DNA from 3 places in the Nocardia spumae genome. Region 3 is predicted to be linked to each of the others. Evidence: riboswitches for the same ligand, from Rfam matches in the RefSeq annotation. Region 3 holds a riboswitch; each other region holds the start of a gene.

Region 1 (5,409 bases), 730 kb from region 3:
CGAATACCGCCTCCGGGGCATCGGCTCCTTCCGCGCGTCGGCCTGATCTCGTCCACGGTTCCGCCGAGCGCTCGCTCGCGCAACCGCGTCGACTCATCACCCGATCTCTATGAAACGGATTCGTAGCATTGACTATTCGAACCTGGACCACGCGTGCCGAAACCGCCGCGGACATTCCCGTCGTCCACGCAATCAATACCGCCGCGTTCGACCGGCCCGACGAGGCCGATCTCGTCGAGGCACTACGCGGCGATCCGGCCTGGATCGACGGCCTGTCGATCGTGGCGGCCGGACCCGACGACACCGTCGTCGGCTACGCGCTGCTGACTCGCTGCCATATCGGCGACGTCCCGGCCCTGTGCCTGGGACCGTGCGCCGTACTGCCGCAGTACCAGCGCACCGGTGCCGGGGCGGCGTCCGTTCGCGCCGCATTGCGGGCTGCGGCCGACCACGGGGAGCATTTCGTCACTGTGCTCGGCCACCCCGAGTACTACCCGCGGTTCGGCTTCCGGCGGGCAAGCCGGTACGGCATCGATCTGAGCATCGATGTTCCCGATGACGCGCTGATGGCTCTCACGCTCGACGCGGGCCATCCGCTTCCGGCGGGCCGTATCCACTACGCCGCTCCGTTCGGCGTCTGATCCTCGCCCGGTCGCGGCGGCCGCATCCAGTGGCCGTCGCGACCGCGCCGCCCCCGCTCCCGGCGGCGGGACGACCGGACATGCGAGAATCGCAGCCGTGACCGATGCGCCCGCCACGCACCCGCAGCAGCACTCCAGCCCGGTGAACCGCTTCTTCCAGGTTCACCTGCCGATGCTGCTGGTCGTCGTGGTGTTGCTGGTCGCGGTGGTCTTCGTAGCGCAGGACCGCTGGCGCCGCGGCGCGTTCTTCATCGGCGGAGCGACACTACTGGCCGCGGCGTTCCGGTTGTGCCTGCCGCCGGCCCGGGTCGGGCTGCTGGCGGTGCGGAGCAGGCCGTTCGATATCGGCGCCTACACGGTGCTGGGTGGCGCGATCATCGTGCTGGCCGCCACCATCAGCAGCCTCGGCGTCGGCTGAGGGCATCGAGCCCGGCCCGGGCTGCGGGGATCGAGCCCGGCCCGGGCTGCGGGGATCGCGGTGACTGCCGGCGAGGATCAGGCGCGGGCGTTCCGGGCGGCGCGAGCCAATTCCATCGTCTGCTCCAGCAGTTTGCCGATCGCCTCGGTCTCGGTGAGGAAACCGTCGTGGCCGTCGCGTGAGTGCACGACTTCCAGCCCCTTGCAGCCGGGCAGCAGATCGGCCAGTTCCTGCTGGGTTCGCAACGGGTACAACCGATCCGAATCCACACCGCCGACCAGGCACGGGACCGGGGTGGCGGCCAGTGCGGCCTCGATACCGCCGCGACCGCGGCCGACGTCGTGGCGGTTCATCGCCTCCGACAGCAGTACGTAGGTGGCCGCGTCGAAACGGGCGACCAGCTTGTCGGCCTGATGGTCGAGATAGCTCTGCACCGCATACCGTCCGCCGTCCCGAGGGTCTTCGTCACCCTGCGCGGAGTTCGCGAACCGGTGATCGAGCTCGAATTCGGTGCGATAGGTCAGATGCGCGATCCGGCGTGCGATACCCAGGCCGGCGCGCGGGCTGCGGCCGGTGCCGTGGTAATCGCCGCCCTGCCAGTCCGGATCGGCCTTGATCGCGGCGATCTGCGTGGTCTGGGTGCCGATCTGATCGGCGGTCGCCCGGGCGCCGACGGCCAAGACCAGCGCGGCGTCGACGCGATCGGGAGAGCCGACCATCCACTCGAGCACCCGCATACCACCCATGGATCCGCCGACGACCGCGGCGATGCGGGGGATGCCCAGCAGCTCGAGCAGTGTCACCTCGACGGTGACCTGATCGCGGATCGAGATCTCCGGAAACCGAGCGCCCCAAGGCTTTCCGTCCGCGGCGAGGGAGCCGGGCCCGGTACTGCCCTGACAACCGCCCAGCACATTCGTGGCGATGACACACCAGTGGTCGGTGTCCAGTGCGGCGCCGGGGCCGACCAGTCCGTCCCACCATCCGGGCAGCGCGTGCCGATCGTCGGGGTTGCCGCAGACGTGGGAATCGCCGGTGAGTGCGTGTTCGACCAGCACCACGTTGTCCAGTCCGGGGGACAGCTCACCCCAGCGCTGCACCGCGAGCTCGACGCCGGGTATCACCGCGCCGTTCTCCAGCCGGACGTCGCCGATGCCGATGGTTCCCAGGCTGCCGTCCGGCGGCGGTAGCAGTGTCGTTGCGCCGGGCCGCGACGTGTTCGATTCGATACTCACGGTCACCGCGCCGTCACCGCGCAGAGCCGCGCCGCACGTTCGACACGAATACCTCGAGAACACACATCCCCGATGTTAGCGACACCCCCCGGGCGCGCCGCCGCCTCCACACCCTTGCCGTCGGGCACGGTGAATTCACTCACTTGTTGCTCCTGATCGTCGCGCTTGCCCTCGGCTTTCGAGAGCCCGGTCAATCACCCGGAGCACCCCACCGCAACTGGAGGGTTGCCGGCCAGCGAGCCGGGGCTTGGCGCTGGCACTCATGACCTGCTGTGGATGGTAACAATCGGTCCGGACGGGTGCGAGGGTTGGGCTCAGCCGATCGGGGTGGCGGCCGCCGCGGGAAATGTGGCCGATGTGACGTGCGTATCACTCAATGGGGCGGCCCCTGTTTCTGAGACACAGCGCACCAGTACGCTTGTCTTGTTTAGCACCAGGCGTCTCGTGGACAACGCGGGGCGTATACGTTGTCTGTTGAACAGCTGGGGTCCGCTCACAAGCGTGCTCGCCTGGCCGTGCAATGGGAGCACACCTTCCTTAGGAGGACACGAAGATCCATGTCCAAGATCAAGGTTGAAGGGACCGTCGTCGAACTCGACGGCGACGAGATGACCCGGATCATCTGGCAGTTCATCAAGGACAAGCTGATCCATCCGTACCTCGATGTGAACCTCGAGTACTACGACCTGGGCATCGAATACCGCGACAAGACCGATGACCAGGTCACCATCGACGCGGCCAACGCCATCAAGAAGCACGGCGTCGGCGTCAAATGCGCCACCATCACCCCTGACGAAGCGCGGGTCGAGGAATTCGATCTCAAGAAGATGTGGCGTTCGCCGAACGGCACGATTCGTAACATCCTCGGCGGCACCATCTTCCGCGCGCCGATCATCATCTCCAACGTTCCGCGTCTGGTTCCGGGCTGGACCAAGCCGATCATCATCGGCCGTCACGCCTTCGGCGACCAGTACCGCGCCACGGACTTCAAGGTGCATCAGGCGGGCACCGTCACGATCCAGTTCACCCCGGAGGACGGCTCCGAGCCGATCGTCCACGAAGTGGTGAAGATGCCCACCGACGGCGGTGTCGTCATGGGTATGTACAACTTCAAGAAGTCCATCGAGGACTTCGCGCGGGCCTCGCTGAACTACGGCCTGCAGCAGAACTACCCGGTCTACATGTCGACCAAGAACACCATCCTGAAGGCCTACGACGGCATGTTCAAGGATACGTTCCAGGAGATCTTCGACACCGAGTTCAAGCAGGAGTTCGACGCCGCCGGCCTGACCTACGAGCACCGGCTGATCGACGATATGGTCGCCTCCGCCCTGAAGTGGGAGGGCGGCTACGTCTGGGCCTGCAAGAACTACGACGGCGATGTGCAGTCCGACACCGTGGCGCAGGGCTTCGGCTCGCTGGGCCTGATGACCTCGGTGCTGCTCACCCCGGACGGCCGCACCTGTGAGGCGGAGGCCGCGCACGGCACCGTGACCCGGCACTTCCGCCAGCACCAGCAGGGCAAGCCCACCTCCACCAACCCGATCGCCTCGATCTTCGCGTGGACCCGTGGCATCGCCCACCGCGGGAAGCTGGACAACACCCCCGAGGTCATCGGCTTCGCGCAGACTCTCGAGGATGTCGTCATCAAGACCGTGGAGAGCGGTCAGATGACCAAGGATCTGGCGCTGCTGGTCGGTGGCAACCAGGGCTACCTGACCACCGAGGAGTTCCTCGGCGTGCTCGACGCCAACTTGGCGCGCGAACTGAGCTGAGCGCCGTCGTCCGCCCGGAGCTTCCGGTGCGGGCGGTAGAGATATCCGGGCACCCGCCCCCACCGATTCGGTGGCCGCGGGTGCCCGAATTGCGTTCCGGACCGGTGCGCGTCCGGTCCGTGAGTCGAATCACCTCGATACCGGGTATCGGTCGGCGCCGGGCGCGCGTTGGCCAACCCTATGGTCGACTCAGCTCTCCTGCGCAGCGCAAGCCCTGCCGACGATCTCGCGCCCGCCGGGACGACAGGACGACAGGACTCGTCTCGGCCGGATCCGGTTCGCACCGGATGGCACATCCCGGCGATGCTCGCGTTGGCGCTCGGCGGCTTCGGCATCGGCACCACCGAATTCGTCACCATGGGCCTGCTGCCCGATATCGCCGCGGACCTGCGGGTATCGGAGCCCACCGCCGGACATGCCGTCTCGGCGTATGCGCTGGGTGTGGTGGTCGGCGCTCCGGTGATCGCGGCGTTGTGCGCCCGGATGCCGCGCAAGCGACTGCTGATCGCGTTGATGGTCGCCTTCACCGTCGGCAATATCGCCTCGGTGCTGGCGCCGGCGTTTCCGGCTCTGGTCGCGGCCCGGTTCGTCGCCGGCCTCCCGCACGGCGCCTATTTCGGCGTGGCCTCATTGGCGGCCGCCTCGCTGGCGCCGGTGGGACAGCGAGCCAAGGCGGTCGCCGCGGTGATGCTGGGTCTGAGCGCGGCCAATGTGGTGGGCGTCCCCGCGGCCACCTGGCTGGGGCAGGCGCTCGGCTGGCGTGACGCCTACGTGGTCGTCGCGGTCCTCGGAGTCGCGACGGTCTTCGCGATCAGCCGGTTCGTTCCCGATTTGCACGGGGTGCGGGTGACGGATCCGCGCACCGAACTGACCGCACTGCGCCGCCCGCAGGTGCTGCTGACCCTGCTGGTCGGCGCGGTCGGCTTCGGCGGCATGTTCGCGGTCTACACCTACATCACCTCCACGCTCACCGATGTGGCCGGAATGTCGCAGGGGTTCGTGCCGATCGTGCTGGCGTTGTTCGGGTTGGGCATGGTCGCCGGCAATATCGGCGGCGGCGTCCTAGCCGATCGCGGCGTGGACCGTTCGATCTTCGTGGCCCTCGTCGCGATGGTGGTGATCCTCGCCGGATTCGTCGCCGGCGCCCACAATCCGTTCACCGCCGCGATCGGCGCCTTCCTGGTCGGCGCGTCCGGGGCCGCGCTGGCACCGGGCCTGCAGACCCGCCTGATGGATGTCGCCCACGATGCCCAAACCCTGGCCGCCGCGCTCAACCACGGCGCGCTGAATATCGCCAATGCGGCGGGCGCCTGGCTGGGTGGTCTCGTCATCGCCGCCGG
Region 2 (5,409 bases), 6.1 Mb from region 3:
CAGCGGCCGGGTCCGGTCCGGTTGTGGCAGTTCCGACCGGTGCAGTCGCAGCGTCGGCGATTCCACGCGGGGCATCGGCAGTGTCGGCGGCTGATCCTCGGCCGAGCGCACCGCGACCGGCAGGCGGTAGCAGGCGCGCGCGTTGTCCTCGAGCACCCGGTACATGTCCGCGCCGACCGCCCTGCCGATGATCTCGATATCGGCGTCCCGGAACGGCCGGCCCGCCCGATTTCCGGGCAGATCCGAGCCGAACATCAGCGCACCGGGGTTGACCGCGTGTACCCGTCGCATCGCCGACTCCACATCCATCGCCACCCGGCCGAATCCCGACGCCTTCACCCGGGCGCCCCGATCGACGAGGTTCAGCAGATAGGGCAGGCAGTCGTCGGACATGCCCATGTGGTCGATGGACAGCGCCGGGAGTTTGGAGATCACCGGTTCCAGCGAACCCAGCATCGACCCGTCGATGTAGAGCTCCACATGCCAGCGCGCCAGTTCGTAGGCGCGCAGGGCCTGCATGGTCAGCGTGACGATGTCGACCGCTGCTCGCTTCAGGTTGAACCGGATGGCGCGCACACCGGCACGATCGAGCGCCAGGATCTGTTCGTCGGTGACATCCGGCGGCAGATTGATCACGCCGACCCAGTTCGGCCCGAGTTCGGCCAGTGCCGCGATCATGAAGGTGGAGTCGGCGCCCTGGAAGGACGCACTCACCACCGCACCACCGTCGACATCGAAGTGCGCCATGCGCTTTCGATAGTCGCCGATGGTGTACGGCTCCGGCAGGTAGCCCTGATTCTCGACCAGCGGATACCGCGGGTCGATGATGTGAACGTGTGAATCGAACACGTGATCAGCATGCCTCAGGTCGGTGACGAATGCGGATCGGGTGTGAAGTTCAGACCTTGTGCGGCTCGCTGGCGCGCAGCATGTCCTCGCGCTCGACGACCTTGACCCGCTCACGGCCCTCGGGCTCGCCGAGTGCGCGCTCGTGGGCGTCGAGGCGGTACCAACCGGCCCAGGTGGTGAACGGGATGCCCCGCTCCTCCAGGAACTTCACGACCGCTTCCGGATCGGGTTCGGCGGCGGGGGTGAAGGTGGCGGCGTCGTCGATCAGGCAGGCGATGGTCTCGTTGGCGTCACCCTTGGTGTGGCCGATGAGACCGACCGGGCCGCGCTTGATCCAGCCGGTGACGTAGGTCTGCGGCAGGTAGCGGGCGGCGCCGTCGGCGCCCTCGTCGATCAGGACGCGCCCGGCCTCGTTGGGAACGGTGCCGGCCTGATCGTCGAACGGCAGCTGCGGAATGTTCTGCGACAGGTAGCCGACGGCCCGGTAGATGGCCTGGACGTCCCAGTCCTTGTGGTTACCGGTGCCCTTGACGTTGCCGGTGCCGTCGAGGGTGGTGCGCTCGGTGCGCAGACCGACCACCTTCCCGTCCTCACCCAGGACCTCGGCGGGGGATTCGAAGAAGTGCAGGAACAGCTTGTGCGGGCGTGCGCCGACGTCGCGGATGGCCCACTGCTCGAGGGTGTTGCAGACCATGTCGACCTGCTTGGAGTGGCGGCGCGCGGCCTCGGAACCCTCGTCGTAGTCGATGTCCTCGGGGTCGACGATGACCTCGATATTCGGCGAGTGGTCGAGTTCGCGCAGCTCCAGCGGGGTGAACTTGGCCTGGGCGGGACCGCGGCGGCCGAAGACGTGCACCTCGAGCGCTTTGTTGTTCTTCAGGCCCTCGTAGACGTTCGGCGGGATCTCGGTCGGCAGCAGTTCTTCGCCGGTCTTGGCCAGCACGCGGGCGACGTCGAGCGCGACGTTGCCGACACCGAGGACAGCGACCTTCTCCGCGTCCAGCGGCCAGCTGCGCGGCACATCGGGGTGGCCGTCGTACCAGGACACGAAGTCCGCGGCGCCGTAGCTGCCGTCGAGCTCGATGCCGGGCACGCCCAGCGCGCGGTCGGCGTTGGCGCCGGTGGAGAAGATCACCGCGTCGTAGAAACGACGCAGGTCGTCGAGGTTGATGTCGCTGCCGTAGTCGATATTGCCGAGCAAGCGGACCTGCGGCTTGTCGAGCACCTTGTGCAGGGCGGTGATGATGCCCTTGATACGCGGGTGGTCGGGCGCGACGCCGTAGCGGATCAGGCCGAACGGGGCGGGCATGCGCTCGTAGAGATCGATGCTCGCCTCGACATCGGACTTCATCAACGCGTCGGCGGCGTAGATACCGGCCGGTCCGGCACCGACGATCGCGATGCGCAGTGGGCGGTCGCCCGCGCCGCTATTCGTTCCAGCGTGTTCGGTCATTCTTACGCGCACCCTTTGGTCGAAAACTCTCGTCAATTATCTCAGCCGTCTTTCTTAGCTTAGGCTAAGTTGACGTGCGGGCCGAGCTCCTGCCCGGCTGTTGTGGCGCCGACGCCGCTTCGTTGCCGCGTGGAGCTATCCGATCCGTGCACCGGATGTGACCGGAGTTCTGGTGATTCTATCGGTGGTGTACGTCGCAGCCATTCCCGGTATCCGCGCGAAAATGCAGGCGTGATCTTCGACACTTCGACCCGCCGGTAATGATCAGGCTATGAGCGACAGCGATCCGGCACCCGAGAGCGACGGCGAATCGGCCACCCACGGCAACGGCGACTCGCGCTCACCGGGCGATGATCCGGCTACCCCGATCGATCAGCGCGACACCACGCGCTCGGCCGCCCCGTTCCTCATCGCGGCGGCCATCGCGATGATCGCCCTGATCGCGGTCGTGGTGCTCGCGATCACTCGCCCGGCTGAGAACAATCTCACAGATTCCGATCGGGTCGCGGTGGCCGCGCGCAACTTCGCCACGGCCCGAAGCGATTCCGACGCGGCTCGGCGCAAGACCACCGAATGCGCGACCTTCGACGAGAAGAAGTCGCCGCTGGGACCGGATTCGGTCGGCAAGAAGTACGACATCGCCGGCGTCGACGCGGTGAAGATCGAGGGTGACCACGCCACTGCCGCGGTGACCAGCCAGATCGACGGCCGCAAGAGCGTGGCCAACTGGAATTTCACCCGGGAGAAGGGGGTCTGGCTGGTCTGCGGGAACGCCTGATTCCTGATCGACAGGTTTGACAATCGGGCCTGTGACCAGGCATTCTCGGTTCAGGTCATGAGTACCAGCGGTAAGCCCCGGCTCGCTGGTCGGCAACCCTCCTCCGCGGTGGGGTGCTCCGGGTGACGACCTGGCCGCTGTCCGACCGGACACGGCAAGTGCGGATTCTGTAGGAGGTTCGACAAGTGAGCTACGCCGGTGACATCACGCCTGGACAGGCGTGGGAGCTGTTGCGCGACAATCCCGATGCGGTGCTGGTGGATGTGCGCACCGAAGCGGAATGGCGATTCGTCGGCGTGCCCGACACCACCTCGATCGACCGGCCGACGGCGCTGATCGAATGGGTCGATTTCGGCGGGGCGCCCAATCCCGATTTCGTGGCGCAGCTGAAGCAGATCCTGGCCGATCGCGTCGGCGAGGCCCCGGTGATCTTCCTGTGCCGGTCCGGGCAGCGCTCGATCGGCGCGGCCACCGCGGCCACGGCAGCCGGATTCGCACCCTCCTACAACGTGCTGGAGGGTTTCGAGGGGCCGCTGGACGCCGACGGACATCGCGGCGGCGCGGGGTGGCGCGCACTCGGTCTGCCATGGCGGCAGTCGTGAGCAGCGTCCGCACAGGTAACGGCCACGCAGGTAAAAGCGCTGCGCGCCGCAGTTTTTCACGCAGTCGGGCGCTGATCCCGGCGAACTCGGCGCCGATCCGCCGGGTTGATGGGAGGTAGTCATGATCACCGGCGGTGCATTCGATCGGCCGTTACCCGAGGGTGTGGGCCCGGCGACGCTGGGCGTGCGCGGCGGGGTGCGGCGGTCCGGTTTCGAGGAGACCTCCGAGGCGCTGTATCTGTCGTCCGGATTCGTCTACGAGAGCGCGGAGGCGGCGGAGGCGGCCTTCATCGGAGATATCGAACATTTCGTCTATTCGCGCTACGGCAATCCGACCGTCGCCATGTTCGAGGAGCGGATGCGGCTGCTCGAGGGCGCGGAAGCGTGTTTCGCCACCGCCAGCGGCATGTCGGCGGTGTTCACCGCATTGGCCGCACTGCTCGGGCAGGGTGATCGCCTGGTGGCCGCGCGCAGCCTGTTCGGATCCTGTTTCGTGGTGTGCAACGAGATCCTGCCGCGCTGGGGTGTGGAGACCGTCTTCGTCGACGGTGAGGATCTCGATCAGTGGGAGGCGGCGCTGTCGCAGCCCACGGCCGCTGTCTTCTTCGAGACCCCGTCCAATCCGATGCAGACCCTCGTCGATGTGCGGCGGGTGAGCGAGCTGGCGCATGCGGCCGGTGCGAAAGTGGTGCTGGACAACGTCTTCGCGACCCCGCTGCTGCAGCGCAGCCTCGAACTCGGTGCCGATGTGGTGGTCTATTCGGGCACCAAGCACATCGACGGTCAGGGCCGGGTGCTCGGCGGCGCGATCCTGGGCGAGAGCGAATACATCAACGGCCCGGTCAAGAATCTGATGCGGCACACCGGTCCGGCGTTGAGCCCGTTCAATGCCTGGACGCTGCTCAAGGGCCTGGAAACCATGCCGCTGCGGGTGCGGCAGTCGACGCGGTCGGCCCTCGCGATCGCGGAATTCCTGGAGCGGCATCCCGCGGTGGCGTGGACGAAGTACCCCTTCCTCACCTCGCATCCGCAGTACGACCTGGCCACCGCGCAGATGTCCGGTGGCGGCACCGTGGTGACCTTCGAATTGGCCGCGGGGCCCGACGAGGGCAAGAAGCGGGCGTTCGAGGTGCTGAACCGGCTGCGCATCGTCGACATCTCCAACAACCTCGGCGATGCCAAGTCGCTCATCACCCATCCGGCCACCACCACGCACCGCGCGATGGGTCCGGAAGGGCGTGCGGCCGTGGGCCTCACCGACGGCGTGCTGCGCATCTCGATCGGCCTCGAGGATGTGGAGGATCTGCTCGGCGATCTGGAGCAGGCGCTCGGCTGATATCCACGCCATTGACAGTATGCTGTCAAATATGACAGCATACTGTCATGGGTGGAACCGTACATGTAGCTATCTATGACACGCTCGCCGATTGGGAGCCCGGCTATGTCACCGCCGGTGTCAATCGGCCGTTGATGCAACGCGAACCCGGCACCTGGCAGGTGCGCACCGTCGGTCTCGGCGCCGAACCGGTGACCACGATGGGTGGTCTGCGGCTGGTCCCGGATCTGACACTGGACGAGCTCTCTCCCGGCGACAGCGCCATGTTGCTCCTGCCGGGCGCCGACAGCTGGGAGGGGGAGCGGTTGCTGCCCTTCGCCCGGGCGGCGGGCGACTTCCTGGCCGCCGGGGTGCCGGTCGCGGCCATCTGCGGCGCGACCTTCGGCCTGGC
Region 3 (5,409 bases):
GCGTTCGCCAGTCCCTGCCGGGTCGCTTCGGGGGCGCCGGCCGCGGCGGGAGTCACCTGCGGGAAGGGCTTCACGGGCGCGGGGGGCGCGGCTATCGTCAAACCGCCGTGCCGGAACTCCTCGGTCCACGGTCGCACCGTCACGGCGACGACCGCGACGACCGCGACGGCGACAACGATCGCGACCAGCACCGCGACCCACATATTGCGGCGTCGGCGAGCAGCCAGCCCGCCGATGTTCTGCCTACCTCGACCTACCACGTGACAGCTGTCTCCCTATTCACCCCGTGCGAGGCGGACGCTCCCTGCCGCACCCATGCGCGCATCGACCACACTATCCTCACCTCGCCGGGGTTCCCCCGAACGAGCTGGCGAGTCGGCAGGCCCGCCGCACGAGCGGGCGAGCCGGAGGCATACCGCACGAGCCGGCCGTACCGCACCCACCGCATACGTATCAGACAAGGAGATGACGTGGAGTTCGACGTCACCATCGAGATCCCCAAGGGGCAGCGCAACAAGTACGAGGTCGACCACGAAACCGGTCGCGTGCGCCTGGATCGCTATCTCTACACGCCGATGGTCTACCCGGCCGACTACGGCTACATCGAGAACACCCTGGGCTCCGACGGCGACCCGCTGGACTGCCTGGTGCTGCTGCCGGAGTCGGTGTTCCCCGGTGTGATCGTGGAGGCCCGCCCGGTCGGCGTGCTGCTGATGAGCGACGAGGCCGGCGGCGACGAGAAGGTCGTCGCGGTTCCGGCCGGTGACAAGCGCTGGGATCACATCCAGGACGTCAACGACATCCCGGAGTTCGACCGCAAGGCCATCGAGCACTTCTTCGAGCACTACAAAGACCTCGAGCCGGGCAAGTGGGTCAAGGTCGACGGCTGGGACGGCCGGGCCAAGGCCGAGACCCTCACCACCGAGGCGATCGCGCGGCTGCAGGAGCAGGGCGGCCACTGATTCGCGCCGGGCGCTCGCGGGACGTACCCGCCCCGCGAGCGCCGTCGTGACTACCGGCGACTACTTACCGCGGAAGACCGGCTCCCGCTTCTCGAAGACGGCCTTGATGGCCTCGGTCAGATCCTCCGAGGGCAGGAACGCCGCGTTCCACGCCGAGACGTAGCGCAGGCCGTCGGCCACCTTGCCGGATGTCGGCTGGTCGAGCACATCCTTGATGCCCTGCACCACCAGCGGCGGATTGGCCGCGATCTCCTCGGCCAGCGCGTGCGCGGCGGCCAGCACCGCGTCCTGATCCGGGTGGACATCGTTGACCAGGCCGATCTTCTCGGCCCGCGCCGAGTCGATGTCCTTACCGGTGAAGGCGAGTTCGCGCAGGTGCCCCTCGCCGATGATGCCCGGCAGCCGGTGCAGCGAACCGATATCGGCGACAATCGCGACCTTCGCCTCCCGCAGGCTGAAGGTGGCCTCGGCACTGGCCAGGCGGATATCGGCGGCGGCGATCAGATCGAGCCCGCCGCCCACACACCAGCCGGAGACGGCCGCGATGACGGGCTTGCGGCAGTCGGCGACCGCCGTCACCGACTGCTGCATGCGGCGGATCTCGTAGAGGAAGTCGGTGCGCGGCGCGGCCAGGGCCTTCTCACCCAGCAGCGGCCCGAAGGTCGGGCTCATGGCGGGCAGGTCCAGGCCGTAGGAGAAGTTCTTTCCCGAACCGGTGAGCACGATCGCCCGAATGGCGGGATCCGCGTCCAGCTCACCGAAGACCTGGGGCAGTTCGCTCCAGAAATCCGGTCCCATCGCATTGCCCTTACCGGGTCCGGTCAGCGTCACACGCGCGACGGAACCGGTGCGCTCGACGACGAAAGCCTTCCAATCAGTCATTCGTCCAGCGTATCGGGGCAGTTCGCGCTCTCGAGGACAGCGGTCCGGATTACGCGCACGAGGGCAGGACGTAGGTTGGAACTGTGAGCAGTTCCCAGCGACCCGACGCCGAGGTCGCCGATCTCGGCCCCACGCACGACGGCGTCACCGCGGCGCAATACCGATCGGCCATGCGGCACTATCCCGCGGGAGTGACAATCGTCACCCTGAGCCGACCGGACCGGCCGGTGGGCTTCACCGCCACCTCGTTCGCCTCGCTGTCCCTGGATCCGCCGCTGATCTCGTTCAACATCGCGCACACGTCCTCGTCCATCGAGGCGATGTCGGAGGCCGATTCGGTGGTGGTCCACTTCCTCGGCGAACACCAACAGCATCTGGCACAACGGTTTTCCCGCACCGCCGATCAGCGTTTCGCCGACGCCGACCTGTGGTCGACGCTCGACACCGGCGAGCCGGTCCTGCACGGCACGCCGATCTGGGTGCGCGCCACCGTCCATCGATTGATTCCGATCGGCGATCACACACTCGTAGTCGGCCTGGTGACCCGGGTGCACGACGACACCGGCGACGGGCCGATGCGCAACCCGCTGCTGTACTACAACGGCACGTACCACCGTCCGGCCGGATTGGACTGAGAAACAACACTTTTCGCGCTGTCCGCCCGTCCGCGGCAGCGGCCCGGCCACTCCGGTGCTTGACAATCCCCGACGAGTTCTGTCAGTCTCGGATCAGGTCATGAGTACCAGTGTCAAGCCCCGGCTCGCTGGTCGGCAACCCTCCTCCGCGGTGGGGTGCTCCGGGTGACGACCTGGCCGCTGTTCGACCGAACACGGCAAGCGCGGACTCCGATCCTCTTCCCAATATCCGGAGTCCCTGAACGACAGGGATTGTCCCGATGAGCACTGCTGTGTCCACCACCGCCGTCACCGAAACCGCGGTGTGCGCCGATTCCGGCTGCGCCGGCACTACGAGCCGGGCCTGCCGCACCGGCGATCCCGTGGCTCGGGTTTCGGGCTGCGATCTTCGAGTTCCATTGGTACAGGGCGGTTTCCGCACCTATGCCAATTTCGATTACGCCGCGAGCGCACCCGCACTCGCCCAGGTCACCGACCGGGTGAACGAGTTGCTCCCGTATTACGCCAGCGTGCACCGTGGCGCCGGTTACGCCTCCCGGATCAGCACCGATTGCTATGAGGGAGCGCGCGTTTCGGTAGCGCGCGCGGTGAACTGCGCCGACGATCAGGTCGTGGTGTTCACCCGCAACACCACCGATTCACTGAATCTGCTGGCGACCTGCGTGCCGGGCGACACCGTGGTGCTCGATATCGAACATCACGCGAACTTCCTGCCCTGGACGCGGCGCGGCCGCCGGGTGGTGCGCGCCGCCGACACCGTCGCCGAGACACTGCGCCGGATCGACGCCGAGCTGTGCGCCGAACCCGCTGCGCTGCTGGCGATCACCGGCGCGTCCAATGTGACCGGCGAGGTGCTGCCGCTGGCGGAACTGACCGCGATCGCGCATCGGCGCGGTGCGCGCATCCTGGTCGACGCGGCACAGCTGGCTCCGCATCGCCGGATCGATCTGCGGTCGTTCGCCTCCGAGGAGTCGGGCGGCACCGGAATCGACTATCTCGCCTTCTCCGGGCACAAGCTGTACGCGCCGTTCGGCGCCGGAGTACTGGTCGGCCGCCGGGACTGGCTCGATGCGGCGCCGCCGTATCTGGCCGGCGGCGGTGCGGTGACCGCTGTGACCACCGAGGACGTCCGGTGGACCCGCGCACCTCAGCGCCACGAGGCCGGCTCTCCGAACGTCCTGGGTGCGGCCGCGGTCGCGGCGGCCTGTGAGACGCTCCGCGCACTCGACGACCAGGCCGTCACCGATCACGAGCGGCATCTGATCACTCGGCTGCGCGCGGGTCTGAAAACCGTTGCGGGCGTACGGCAACTGCGGATCTTCAGCGACAGCGCCGACAGTGTCGGCATCGTGGCGTTCACCGTCGACGGTGTCGAACCCGGCCGGGTCGCGGCGTATCTGTCGGCCGAATACGGCATCGGCGTGCGCGACGGCCGGTTCTGCGCACACCCGCTGGTGCAGCGGCTGGGCGTCGACGGCGCGGTGCGCGCCAGCATCGGCCTGGGCACCTCGGTCGCCGACGTGGATCGGCTGATCGAGGCGTTGAGCCGGCTGGTCCGCCACGGCTCGCTGTGGACCTACACCCGCACCGACGGACAGTGGTCACCGACTCCGGAAACCCGCCCGGGCCTGACCGACACGCATCCTGTCGCGGCGCCCTGCACGAACTGAGCGTCAGGGCACCAGATACCGCGCCGCCAATTCCTCCACCAGCGGATCGCCGTCGGTGACGGCCTCGAGCGCCTCGAGATCGTTCTCGATGGCGATCTGGCGGGGATCGTCTTGTTCGGGGTCCGGCGTGCCGTCCTCGTTCAGTTGGCGCAGCATCTTCTCACGCACGCGCGACTTCAACGAATCAGCCTGGTTCGAGTGGGCCATAGTTATCAGCATGCCCGGCTAGACCGGGGCCAACCAGGTGCCGAACGGCATGTTGCGTATCACGGTGAACACCACCAGCGCACCGATCAACCACCACTGCGCGCGACCACCGAGGGTGAACGGGAACGCCGTCTCCGAACGCCCACGCCACCGCCCGACCGCCCACCTGCCCCACCACAGCACCAGCGTGAGCAGCAACGGGAGCAGGAAGACGTTGCTGTGCAAGGCATCGACCAATCGCCCCTCGGTGAGGTTGTGCACGGCACGCAACCCACCGCAACCGGGGCACCACCAACCGGTCAACTCGTAGAACGGGCAGAGTCCGTACGACCCGTGGGTGTGTGGATCGCGCACGTGCAGCACCGTCGCGGCCCCCACGGCCGCACCCGCGACCAGTAGCGGCATACCCACGGTGCGCCAGCCGGTACGCAGCCCCGGCGGGTGAGCGGGCGGCCGATGCGCGATATCCACAACCTCACGGTAATCGGCCGACGCCGCCGATCGCCAGAGCACGGGTCATCGGCTCCGTGCGGTGACCGGCGCGGTGAGGGTTCCGGCGAGCATATCGATCACCTCGGCCCATGCCTCCCGGTCGTCGGCGGCCACGCGCCCGGCCTCCACGGCCCGCTCGTGATCGGCCAGCAGCGAGAACAGAACGGTGGTCAGGCTGCGCAACCGCCGATGCCGCAGCCGCGGCGGCAGATCGGCCAGCGCGCCGTCCAGGCCACTCACGATCACCCGCACGGACGTGCGCTCGTCACTGGCCAGATTGGCCGCGTCCGACACCGCGGGATGGGTGCGAATCTGTTCGAGAAACCGTGCGTAGTAGGACGTCTCGTCCCGCGCGCCGAGCTCGAACATCGGGATCACCAGGGCATCCAGCAGAGTGTGCACCTCGTCGGCGGTCGCTGCCGGGCGTTGCGCGAGCAGCTCCAGCCGGCGCACCTCCAGAGTCGCGAGCCGCTGCCGGACCACCGCTTCGACGAGTCCGTCCCGGGAACCGAAGTGGTACGGGATCGCGGAGTTGTTGCGCTGCCCGGCGGCGGCCGCGAT

The links. A riboswitch is a leader RNA that binds a small molecule or an ion and turns the genes downstream of it on or off. The one in region 3 is predicted to bind S-adenosylmethionine.
Region 1: another riboswitch for S-adenosylmethionine. It lies ahead of metX (homoserine O-acetyltransferase MetX); the one in region 3 lies ahead of LKD76_RS30130 (aminotransferase class V-fold PLP-dependent enzyme).
Region 2: another riboswitch for S-adenosylmethionine. It lies ahead of LKD76_RS02720 (rhodanese-like domain-containing protein); the one in region 3 lies ahead of LKD76_RS30130 (aminotransferase class V-fold PLP-dependent enzyme).

The regions. Positions count from the first base shown of each region.
Region 1 covers NZ_JAJFZL010000001.1:6,013,398-6,018,806, reverse strand. Annotated here, with positions in the region: gene LKD76_RS26850 (GNAT family N-acetyltransferase) at 129-641, shown strand; gene LKD76_RS26845 (DUF3017 domain-containing protein) at 814-1,059, shown strand; gene metX (homoserine O-acetyltransferase MetX) at 1,137-2,300, opposite strand; SAM riboswitch class IV at 2,451-2,562, opposite strand; gene LKD76_RS26835 (NADP-dependent isocitrate dehydrogenase) at 2,852-4,069, shown strand; gene LKD76_RS26830 (MFS transporter) at 4,373-5,409, shown strand, end outside.
Region 2 covers NZ_JAJFZL010000001.1:649,134-654,542, forward strand. Annotated here, with positions in the region: gene LKD76_RS02705 (amidohydrolase family protein) at 1-849, opposite strand, end outside; gene LKD76_RS02710 (FAD-dependent oxidoreductase) at 899-2,302, opposite strand; gene LKD76_RS02715 (Rv0361 family membrane protein) at 2,574-3,080, shown strand; SAM riboswitch class IV at 3,134-3,247, shown strand; gene LKD76_RS02720 (rhodanese-like domain-containing protein) at 3,266-3,682, shown strand; gene LKD76_RS02725 (O-succinylhomoserine sulfhydrylase) at 3,804-5,018, shown strand; gene LKD76_RS02730 (type 1 glutamine amidotransferase family protein) at 5,066-5,409, shown strand, end outside.
Region 3 covers NZ_JAJFZL010000001.1:6,738,754-6,744,162, forward strand. Annotated here, with positions in the region: gene LKD76_RS30110 (D-alanyl-D-alanine carboxypeptidase/D-alanyl-D-alanine-endopeptidase) at 1-203, opposite strand, end outside; gene ppa (inorganic diphosphatase) at 471-962, shown strand; gene LKD76_RS30120 (crotonase/enoyl-CoA hydratase family protein) at 1,023-1,844, opposite strand; gene LKD76_RS30125 (flavin reductase family protein) at 2,015-2,479, shown strand; SAM riboswitch class IV at 2,576-2,689, shown strand; gene LKD76_RS30130 (aminotransferase class V-fold PLP-dependent enzyme) at 2,740-4,149, shown strand; gene LKD76_RS30135 (hypothetical protein) at 4,153-4,356, opposite strand; gene LKD76_RS30140 (DUF2752 domain-containing protein) at 4,375-4,827, opposite strand; gene LKD76_RS30145 (TetR family transcriptional regulator) at 4,873-5,409, opposite strand, start outside.